Regions from separate parts of the Actinacidiphila sp. ITFR-21 genome, predicted to be linked through region 2. Evidence: riboswitches for the same ligand, from Rfam matches in the RefSeq annotation. Region 2 holds a riboswitch; each other region holds the start of a gene.
The links. A riboswitch is a leader RNA that binds a small molecule or an ion and turns the genes downstream of it on or off. The one in region 2 is predicted to bind S-adenosylmethionine.
Positions count from the first base shown of each region.

Region 1: it holds a riboswitch for S-adenosylmethionine, as region 2 does, so the genes downstream of both, thrC (threonine synthase) here and RLT57_RS06270 (aminotransferase class V-fold PLP-dependent enzyme) in region 2, are expected to answer to the same signal.
Region 3: it holds a riboswitch for S-adenosylmethionine, as region 2 does, so the genes downstream of both, RLT57_RS33435 (putative leader peptide) here and RLT57_RS06270 (aminotransferase class V-fold PLP-dependent enzyme) in region 2, are expected to answer to the same signal.

Region 1 is NZ_CP134605.1:2,550,981-2,554,247, forward strand. Features, by position in the region: gene thrC (threonine synthase) at 1-1,259, opposite strand, end outside; SAM riboswitch class I at 1,277-1,406, opposite strand; gene RLT57_RS11230 (glucosyl-3-phosphoglycerate synthase) at 1,840-2,805, shown strand.
Region 2 is NZ_CP134605.1:1,409,386-1,412,652, reverse strand. Features, by position in the region: gene qcrB (cytochrome bc1 complex cytochrome b subunit) at 1-403, shown strand, start outside; gene RLT57_RS06270 (aminotransferase class V-fold PLP-dependent enzyme) at 653-2,026, opposite strand; SAM riboswitch class IV at 2,040-2,157, opposite strand; gene trpD (anthranilate phosphoribosyltransferase) at 2,241-3,267, opposite strand, start outside.
Region 3 is NZ_CP134605.1:4,959,067-4,962,333, forward strand. Features, by position in the region: gene RLT57_RS22320 (ABC transporter permease) at 1-414, opposite strand, end outside; gene RLT57_RS22325 (ABC transporter substrate-binding protein) at 423-1,580, opposite strand; gene RLT57_RS33435 (putative leader peptide) at 1,994-2,125, opposite strand; SAM riboswitch class IV at 2,166-2,277, opposite strand; gene RLT57_RS22330 (non-ribosomal peptide synthetase) at 2,521-3,267, opposite strand, start outside.

The sequences.
Region 1 (3,267 bases), 1.1 Mb from region 2:
ATGGTCGCGGTGGGTCCGGTGGTCGGCGCCACCGCGTCCAGAGTCTTCAGTCCGTCGCCGGTGTTGAGTACGACGGTCTCGGCGGCCGGGTCGAGCTGCCCGGTCTCGATCAGCTTCTTGAGGACACCCACGGTCACCCCGCCGGCGGTCTCCCCGAAGATCCCCTCGGTCCGCGCGAGCAGTTTGATCGCGGCCACGATCTCCTCGTCGTCCACGTCCTCGACCGCGCCGCCGGTACGCCGGGTGATGTCCAGGACGTACGGCCCGTCGGCGGGGTTGCCGATCGCCAGCGACTTGGCGATGGTGTCCGGCTTCACCGGCCGCACCACGTCGTGCCCGGCCTTGTACGCCGCCGACACCGGCGAGCAGCCCGCGGCCTGGGCACCGTAGATCCGGTACGGCTTGTCCGGGACCAGGCCGAGCTTGATCAGCTCCTGCAGGCCCTTGTCGATCTTGGTGAGCTGGGAGCCGGAGGCGATCGGGATGACCAGGTTGTCCGGCAGCCGCCAGCCGAGCTGCTCGGCGATCTCGTAGGCCAGGGTCTTGGAGCCCTCGCCGTAGTACGGGCGCAGGTTGACGTTGACGAAGCCCCAGCCCTCGCCGATCGGGTCGCCGATCAGCTCCGAGCAGAAGCGGTTCACATCGTCGTACGAGCCCTCGATACCGACCAGTTCACCGCCGTAGACCGCGGCCATGACGACCTTGCCGGCCTCCAGGTCGTGCGGGATGAAGACGCAGCTGCGCAGGCCCGAGCGGGCCGCGGCGGCGCCGACCGCACCGGCAAGGTTGCCGGTGGACGAGCAGGACAGGGTGGTCAGGCCGAAGGTGCGGGCCGCCTCCAGGGCGATGGCGACGACCCGGTCCTTGAAGGAGTGCGTCGGGTTGCCGGAGTCGTCCTTGACGTACAGGCCGCCGGTGATGCCCAGCTCGCGGGCGAGGTTGTCGGTCTTGACCAGCTTGGTCCAGCCCGGGTTGATGTTCGGCCGGGCGGCGTCGTCGGCGATGTCGGCGGGCACCGGCAGCAGCGGCGCGTACCGCCAGATGCTGGTCGGGCCGGCCTCGATCCGGCGGCGCAGGTCCTCGGGGTCGCCGAGCGGAAGATCGTATGCCACTTCGAGCGGCCCGAAACACTCCTGACAGGCGAAGATCGGGCTGAGCGGGAAGCGGGTGCCGCACTCGCGGCAGGACAGCGCGGCAGCCGGTCCGAACGCGGCGCCGAAGGGAGTGTCGTGGGTACTGGCGACGGTCTGCGCAGCCATGATGGCGAGGCCCTTTCTCCTCATCTTCCCCGTGGCGTACGTCGCCACGAGACGGAATTGGCACCTTCCCCACCGTGTGACCTCGCGGTCGGCGGGAGGGTTGCCGGGGCTTCAACGGGCCGTTCCCTCTGCCCCTCTGGATGAGCGGTATGGCACCGGACACGGTGGTCCGGGCGTTTGTCCAGCGGTGCCGCCCCCGCTCGGGAGCGGTGCCGCACGGCACGACCCCGAGGTGCGGGGCACGTACGTGTTGCTCAAGACTGTAACGGAGAAGTGTCCGTTCGGACCGCTCCGTCCGTACCGCGAGACGGGTCGAATGGATCACACCGGCCGCGCCACGGCCGCGCCGCGGAGGCCCGCGGCGGGGCCGTGACCGGCGCTGTCACCGGCACCGTGGCCGGGGTAGCGGCGGGGGTCGCGGCCCGGAGACGCGGCCGGGGGGCGGCGGCTGCCGGGCCGCCGCCGGTTCCCGGCGGGTTCCCGGCGGACCTTGACTGATCCTTGGGCGGATCCTTGGGCGGATCCTTGGCAGCCCGCCCGCCAGCAGACCACCAGCAGACCACCAGCAAGGAGAGCGCACGTGATCGACGAGGTGGAGCACTGGCTGGCACGCCGGTCGTGGTCGGCCGACGACCGGCCACTGGACCTGCTGCTGGCGGCGAAACGGGCGGCGGGCGAGCGCGGCACGATCAGCGTGGTGCTGCCCGCGCTGAACGAGGAGGCCACCGTCGGCGACATCGTCGAGACGATCCGCCGCGACCTCATGACGCCGCAGGTGCCGCTGGTCGACGACCTGGTGGTGGTCGACTCCGGCTCCCACGACCGTACGGTCCAGGTCGCCTCGGCGGCCGGCGCGCGGGTGGTACTGCGGGACTCGGTGCTGCCCCGGCTGCCGACGGTGCCCGGCAAGGGCGAGGTGCTGTGGCGGTCACTGCTGGTCACCGAGGGGGAGATCGTCTGCTTCGTGGACGCAGACCTGCGGGAGTTCGACTCCCGGTTCGTCTCCGGCGTGGTCGGGCCGCTGCTCACCGAGCCCGCCGTGCGGCTGGTCAAGGCGATGTACGACCGCCCGCTGGAGACCGGTGACGCGGCCGTGCCGGCCGGCGGCGGCCGGGTCACCGAGCTGGTCGCCCGCCCGCTGCTGAACCTGCACTGGCCGCGGCTGGCCGGCTTCGTCCAGCCGCTCGGCGGCGAGTACGCGGCGCGGCGCTCGCTGCTGGAACGGCTGCCGTTCCCCGTCGGCTACGGGGTGGAGCTGGGCATGCTGGTCGACGCGCTCGGGCTGGTCGGGCTGGACGCGCTGGCCCAGGTGGACGTGGGCGTACGCCACCACCGGCACCAGGACGGCCAGGCGCTGGGCCGGATGGCGGCGGCCATCTACCGCACGGCGCAGCTGCGGCTTGCCCGGGGCCACCTGGTGCGGCCGAGGCTGACGCAGTTCGACCGGGTGGAGGAGGGGTTCGTGGCGCGGACGCACGCGGTGGACACGGAGGAGAGGCCGCCGATGGTGGAGGTCCGCGAATACCGGGCCCGGCGGGCCGCCTGACCCCGGGGGGGCGCCCGCCCGGCGGCCCCCTTCGCCCCGGGGGGCGCCCCCTTCGCGCCGCGCCGCGACGAGCCGCGCCCGAGCGGCCCGCCCGACCCCTTTCGGCCCATCCCGCGGCCGCGGGCCGGTGGCGGGTTGTCCGCGCAGTTCCCCGCGCCCCTTCTTGGCCGCTCCGCCCGGCCCCTTGCGGCTGCCTCTCGGCCACCGGCCGGTGGTGGGCCGGTCGCGGGGTTCCCCGCGCCCCTAAGGAACCGCGTCCACCCCCCCGGGAGGAGATTGCGGCCGGTCGCTCTGGGCAGCCCCTTGCGGCCGAACCCACGGCCACCGGCCGACGGGCAAGAGCCAGCCGCAAGGGGCTGCCCCCAGGGGCGCCGGGAACTGCGCGGCAAACCCGCCGCTGCCCGGTGGTCGCGGGATGGGCCGCAAGGGGCTGGGCGGGGCGGCCGGGGAGGGGCGGGGCGG
Region 2 (3,267 bases):
GATCAACGTGATCACCTGGTTCGTCCGGATCGGCTTCTTCGTCCTGCCGGTGCTGGCGTACTGGGTCACCAAGCGGATCTGCCTCGGACTCCAGCGCCGCGACCGCGACAAGGTGCTGCACGGCCGGGAGACCGGCATCATCAAGCGGCTGCCGCACGGTGAGTTCATCGAGGTGCACGAGCCGCTGTCGCAGCAGCAGCTGCACGTCCTCACCGCCCACGTCCAGCCCAGGCCGATCGACCCCGGCCCCGAGGTCGACGAGAACGGCGTCGAACGCAAGGTCGGCCCGATCGCCAAGGTCCAGGCCCGGCTCTCCCGCAACTTCTACGGCGAGCACAGCCAGATCCCGAAGCCGACGGCCGAGGAGTACGAGGAGATCACCAGCGGACACGGTCACCACTAGCCGCGCGCCGTACGGTCGCCGAACGGCCCCGGGCCGTCCCCCGCACCCCTTCCCGGGGGCGCGGGGGACGGCCCGGGGCCGTTTACGGCTGCCGTTTTCCACGGCCGTCACCCGTCGCCCGCCGGCCGGGCCGCGCGGGTGGCCGCCCGTCGCCGCACCCCGCCGGAACGCCCCGGCTCCCGAAGCGGGGGCCGGGGCGGCGTATGGCGGGGCCGGTCTTGGTGACGGGCGGGGACGCGGGGCGCAGGGCTACGCCGGGACGCAACGGCCGTTCTCGGTGCGGTAGGACCAGCGGGCGCCGTCCTTGACGAGGGTGGTGACCGCGTCGAGGAAGCGGTCGATGTGTTCGTCGGGGGTGCCGGCGCCGAAGCTGACGCGGATGGCGTTGAGGGAGCGTTCGCCGGGGGCGGCGTCGGGCGCGCCGCATTCGCCGGGCTCGTCGGGCTCGCTGTCCAGGAGCGTACGGACCAGCGGGTGGGCGCAGAAGAGGCCGTCGCGGACCCCGATGCCGTGCTCCGCGGACAGGGCCGCGGCGAAGTGCGAGCTGTTCCAGCCCTGGACGACGAAGGAGAGCACGCCGACCCGGGCGGAGTCCTCACCGAAGAGGGACAGCACCCGCACCTCGGGCACCGTGGCCAGCCCCTCGCGCAGCCGGGCCAGCAGCTGCCGCTCGCGGGTGACCAGCCGGTCGTAGCCGGCCTCGGTGAGGGCGCGGCACGCCGACGCGATGGCGTAGGCGCCGATCACGTTGGGCGATCCCGCTTCGTGGCGGGCGGCCACCGCGGTGTGCCACTCGACGTCGAGCTGTCCGTCGACCCGGCGGGCGACCTTGCGGGTGGCGCCGCCGCCGGCCAGGTACGGCTCGGCGTCGCGCAGCCAGTCGGGCCGGCCGGCGAGCACGCCGGAGCCGAAGGGCGCGTACAGCTTGTGCCCGGAGAAGGCCACCCAGTCCACGTCGAGCGCGGTGATGTCCACCGCCTGGTGCGGGACCAGCTGCGCCGCGTCCAGGACGATCCGGGCGCCGTGCCGGTGCGCGGCGGCGGCCAGCTTCCGTACCGGCCACAGCTCCCCGGTCACGTTGGACGCGCCGGTGACGCAGACCAGCTTGGGGCCCTTGGGGGCGCCGTGCAGTGCCACGTCGAGGGCGGCGACGGCCTGTTCGGGGGTGCGGGGGGCGGACAGCCAGGTGACGTGCGCGTCCTCGCCGCGCTGCCAGGGCAGCAGGGAGGCGTGGTGCTCGGTGTCGAAGACGTAGACCTGGGTTCCGGCCGGCAGTACGGCCGCGAGCAGGTTGAGCGAGTCGGTGGTGGACCGGGTGAAGACCACCTCGTCGTCCGGGCGACAGCCGAGGAACCGCGCGACCGTCGCGCGGCTCTGCTCGAACAGGTCGGTGGACAGCTGCGAGAGGTACCCGGCGCCGCGGTGCACGCTGCCGTAGTAGGGCGCGTACGCGGCCACGTCGTCCCACACCCGCTGGAGGGCCGGCGCGCTGGCCGCGTAGTCCAGGGCCGCGTACGTGACCTCGCCGCCCGTCACCAGCGGCACCCGGACGTCGCGTCCGAGGACCGGCAGCGGTGACGTGGTCTCACAGTCGGTAGCGGTCGCAGGGCTGTATACCGTCATGACAGAGCTCCCCAAGTCCGGCTTGCTGCGAGCCTTGCTTGCTCACAGCCTGGTCCTCACCCGGGGCACCCCACCACGGACGGAGGGTTGCCGGACAGCGAGCCGGGGCCTTGACGCTGTCACTCGTGACCTGGAGGACATTGTGCCAGAAGCCGGCGGACGCGCAAGACGCCGTCCACGACGCGGACGGCGTCCCCTTTGATGAGACGAAAAGCTACGCGTTGCTGGCCGCGACCCAGCGGTCCAGCACGGCGGCGGCGGCCCCGGAGTCCACGGACCGCGCCGCCTGCTCGATACCGGCCGCGATCTGCTGCTCCAGCGGTCCGTCGCCCGGGTGCAGCGCCACCAGGGCGGCGGCCGAGTTGAGCAGCACCGCGTCCCGTACCGGACCGGTCTCGCCGGCCAGCAGCCGCCGCGCCACCTCGGCGTTGTACGCCGCGTCGGCGCCGCGCAGCGCCTCCACCGGCACCAGTTCGATGCCCACGTCGCGCGGGTCGAAGGAGGTCTGCCCGACCTTGCCGTCGCGGACCACCCAGACCTGGGAGGTGGCGGTGGTGGTCAGCTCGTCCAGGCCGTCGTCGCCGCGGAACACCAGCGCGGAGGAGCCGCGCTCGGCGAGCACCCCGGCGAGGATCGGCGCCATCCGCGCGTCGGCGACCCCGGTGGCCTGGGCCCGTACCCGGGCCGGGTTGGTCAGCGGGCCGAGGAAGTTGAAGGTGGTGGCCACCCCCAACTCGGCGCGGGCGGTGGCCACATGGCGCAGCGCCGGGTGAAAGCGCACCGCGAAGCAGAAAGTGATGCCGGCCTCGGCGGCGACCTCCACCACGCGCTCCGGGGTCAGTTCGAGATTGACGCCGAGCTTGCCGAGGACGTCGGAGGCACCGCTCGCCGAGGAGGCCGCCCGGCTGCCGTGCTTGACGACCTTCGCGCCGGTCCCGGCCACCACTATCGCGGACATGGTGGAGATGTTGACCGTCCTGGCCCGGTCTCCGCCGGTACCGACGATGTCCACGCTCGGGCCGGGCACCTCGATGGTCCTGGCGTGCTCGTACATCGTGCGCACCAGGCCGGAGATCTCCTCCACGGTCTCGCCTTTGGCGCGCAGCGCGACGGCGAACCCGGCGATCTGCACGTCGGTGGCCTCACCGCGCATGATGCGGTCCATCGCCCAGGCGGTGTCGTCTTCGCTCAGGTCGCGGCCGGCCAGCAGTGCGGTCAGCACGTCGGGCCACGAGCGGGCG
Region 3 (3,267 bases), 3.5 Mb from region 2:
CCAGAAGATCGCCCAGACGGCCGAGCCGAACAGCCACGCCGAACCGTGTGCGACACGGGCGGCCGCGCGGGCGCCCAGCCGCCCGCGGATGCCGCTGAGCGCCCACAGCACCACCGCGAGCCCGGCGACGGCCGCCCCGACGATCGCGGTGAAGTCCGTGGTGGCGCGGACGGCGGCGCTGTCGCGCAGCGGCAGTCCCGGACTGTCGTGCACGACCTCGGTGATCGTACTGAAGGCGGCCCAGGCGAGGACGCCGGCGCCGGTGAGGACCGGGTTGACGCGGACCGGGTGGGTGACCTTCTCCAGGGCCGCGTGGATACGCGCCGCGCCCTGGACGGTCGTCCCGGTGGGGGCCGCCGTCCCGGCCGCCGCCGGGGTGGCGGCCGGGACGGCGTTGAGCGTGGTGGGGTCCATGGTCTTCCTCAGAAGTCGAGACCGAGGTTGACGAAGACCTTGTCGGCCAGCGCCCGGGCGTCGGTACCGGCGGGGAGGAAGCCGGTGTGGATGAACTTGTCGATGCCCGGCTCGAGGACCCGCTGCAGGTTCTTGGGCGAGGGGTCGAAGGTGAGGGTCTGCAGCACCGGCAGGATGTTGGCCGCCGTGTCCGGGACGTAGTGCCTGCCGGACTCGATCTCGGCGGTCTCCTGCAGGTTCGCCCCCACGTAGCGCGAGCCGCGCGCCCAGGCGTTGACCAGCCTGGCGGCGGTGACCGGGTCCTGGCTGACGAAGGTCTCGTTCAGGGCGACCGCGCAGCACGGGTAGGAGGCGTTGCGGCTCAGGTCGCGGTTGTCGGAGAGTTCCTTTGCCCAGCCGTCCTTGACCCCCTGGATGATCGGCAGGAAGCCGCCGGCGGTCGCGATGGCGTCGACCTTTTTGTCCTGGAGCGCCTTCGGTAGGAGGTCCTGTTCGATGACGACCCACTCGACCTGCTTGGCCGCCGGACTGGAGTTGATGCCGGCGTCGAGCAGGTCGAGGGAGAAGAAGTTGGGCGCCGAGCCCTGCAGGCTGCTCACGCCGATCTTCCGGCCCTTGAGCGCGGCCACGGTGGGCACCGAGCCGTCGTTGCGGGCGTAGAGGTCGAGGCAGCCGTGGTGCAGCCCGCCGGACAGCTTGACCGGGGTGCCGTTGTAGATCGGGCCGAGGAAGTTGAAGAAGATGCCGTTGGTCGCTATGTACTTGCCCGAGCCGACGGCGGCGGTGGCGTCCTCGTCGGTGCCGGTCTTCTTCAGGACGACGTTCAGCCCGGCGTCCCGGAAGAAGCCCTTCTCGTAGGCGACGATCAGCGGCGCGTCGCAGACGCCGCTGGGGGCGGTGACGGTCAGCTGCCGGTCGGCCCACGACCTCGTCACGGTGAGGCCGTCGGCGGTGCCGCTGTCCTTCGTGTCGCTCCTGATGAAGGCCCAGCTGCCCAGGCCGGCTGCAGCGGCGGCGCCCACGCCGACGGCGCCGAAGGTGAGCAGGCGGCGCCGGGAGACGCTTTTGGCGGCGTCGAGGTCGACGTTCGCCTCGACGAGGCCGGGCTGCGGTGGTTCGGGGTTCGCGTCGCCGGGTTGTGGCGTCTGCGGAATGTCGTCACTCATGGTTCGGGAATCCTGTCCGGTATTCGGGCATGGCGGATTTGCGGACCGGCTCCAATGGCAGCCGCATGCGTACGGAGATCTGTTCGCGCGACCGGTTTCCGGGTCGGCGGGAGAAAGCACACGCGTTCACGCGGACGTCATCGACCGCGGGGCACCGGATTTTCCGGGAAGGCGACTGGGCGTGTCAGGCGCGGCAGGCGGCCGAATCCGTCGGTGCTCACCGCGCCGCGTACGGGATACGGTTCCGCGGGGGATCGCCGGGGAGGTACGCCGGGCCGGCCGGCGTGATCCCGCGCCGACCGGCTACCGTGCGTGCCGCGCGGGCCGTGCCGTGCCCGCCGGGCCGCGGCCGGAGCCGCCGTCAGGTCCGGCCCGGTGGCGGCATGTTGCCCGCCCGGGGCGGCCGCGCCGTGTCAGCGGCCGGCGGGCAGCCCGGGACAGAGAGCGGCGGCGACGCGCTGAAGGTCGATGTGACGACGGGAGGAGCTCCGGAACGCCCGTACGGCGCTGCGACCTTCGGGCCGCGACGTCTGCCGCTCACCCATCGTCAGCACCTCCACTTGGCGGCGGGCGCACCGCCCGCCGGTCTCGCGCTTGCCGGGCCCCTGCGGCACGGCCGGGTGTTCACCTGGAGCACCCCGCCGCGGAGGAGGGTTGCCGGTCAGCAGGCCAGGGCCGAACGCTGACACTCATCACCTGTCGGCAGGAAGATAGCCCCGTGCGGGGCGGCGGGGCAAGAGTTCGGGGGGAATTCGGCGCACACCGATTCGCGGTGGCCGTATGCCGCCCGGCCACCGCGTTCCGCCCCGGTATTACCGCAACACCGGTGCAACAATTCGGCTTCGCGGGCCGGAACACCGGATCGCTTCTCGGCGGCATTCCGGCCGCCGTCGACGTGTTTCCACCGGTGCGCCGGCCCCGAGGCGCGGCTGTCAGGGGATCAGGAGGTCATCTCCGCCCTGCCGAGCAGCCGCAGGTCCTCACGGCGGGCGGCCGACGGCGGTCGCAGGGCCGCCGCGTAGTGGTGGAAGACCTCGGAGTCCAGGGGGATCCACTCGACGGCCGCGGAGTCGACGAACTCGTGGCAGTTGCGGCTGACGTCGGGGGAGGGCACGTCGCGGAAGAGCTCGGTCAGGGTCCGCGGGCCCGCGGCGGGGTCGGGCAGCACCGCGGCGAGCCGCTGGAGCAGCGGCGAGTCCTGTTCGGCGACGCGCCGCCGGAACTCCGCGTAGTCGACGCTCCGCAGGCCGAACCGGGCGGCGACGTGGCCGAGCAGGTCGTCCAGGCGGGTCGACTCGCGCTGCACGACGTGGAAGGTCTGCCCCACGCGGCTGTCGCGGACGGCGGTCGCGATGAGGCGGCTGACGTTGTCGACCGGGGTGAAGTCGCCGAGCGCGCCGGTGCCGAAGGTGACGCCGAGTTCGACGGACGCGTCCAGCAGGAACTCGGCCAGGCTGCCGCCGTGGCTGAAGACCCCGGTGCGCGTGTTCGGCATCACCTCGCCCATCCGGTAGAGGCTCACCGGCAGGCCGTACCGGCGGCGCGCGTCCCGCAGCATGGCCTCGGCGACCCACTTGCTCTGGCCGTAGCCGTCGTCCGGCACGTCCTCGACGGAGGGGAAGGAGTCCTCGTCGGGCACGGCCCCGGTCCGGGGGAAGATGCCGAGCGTCGACAGGTGGTGGACGGG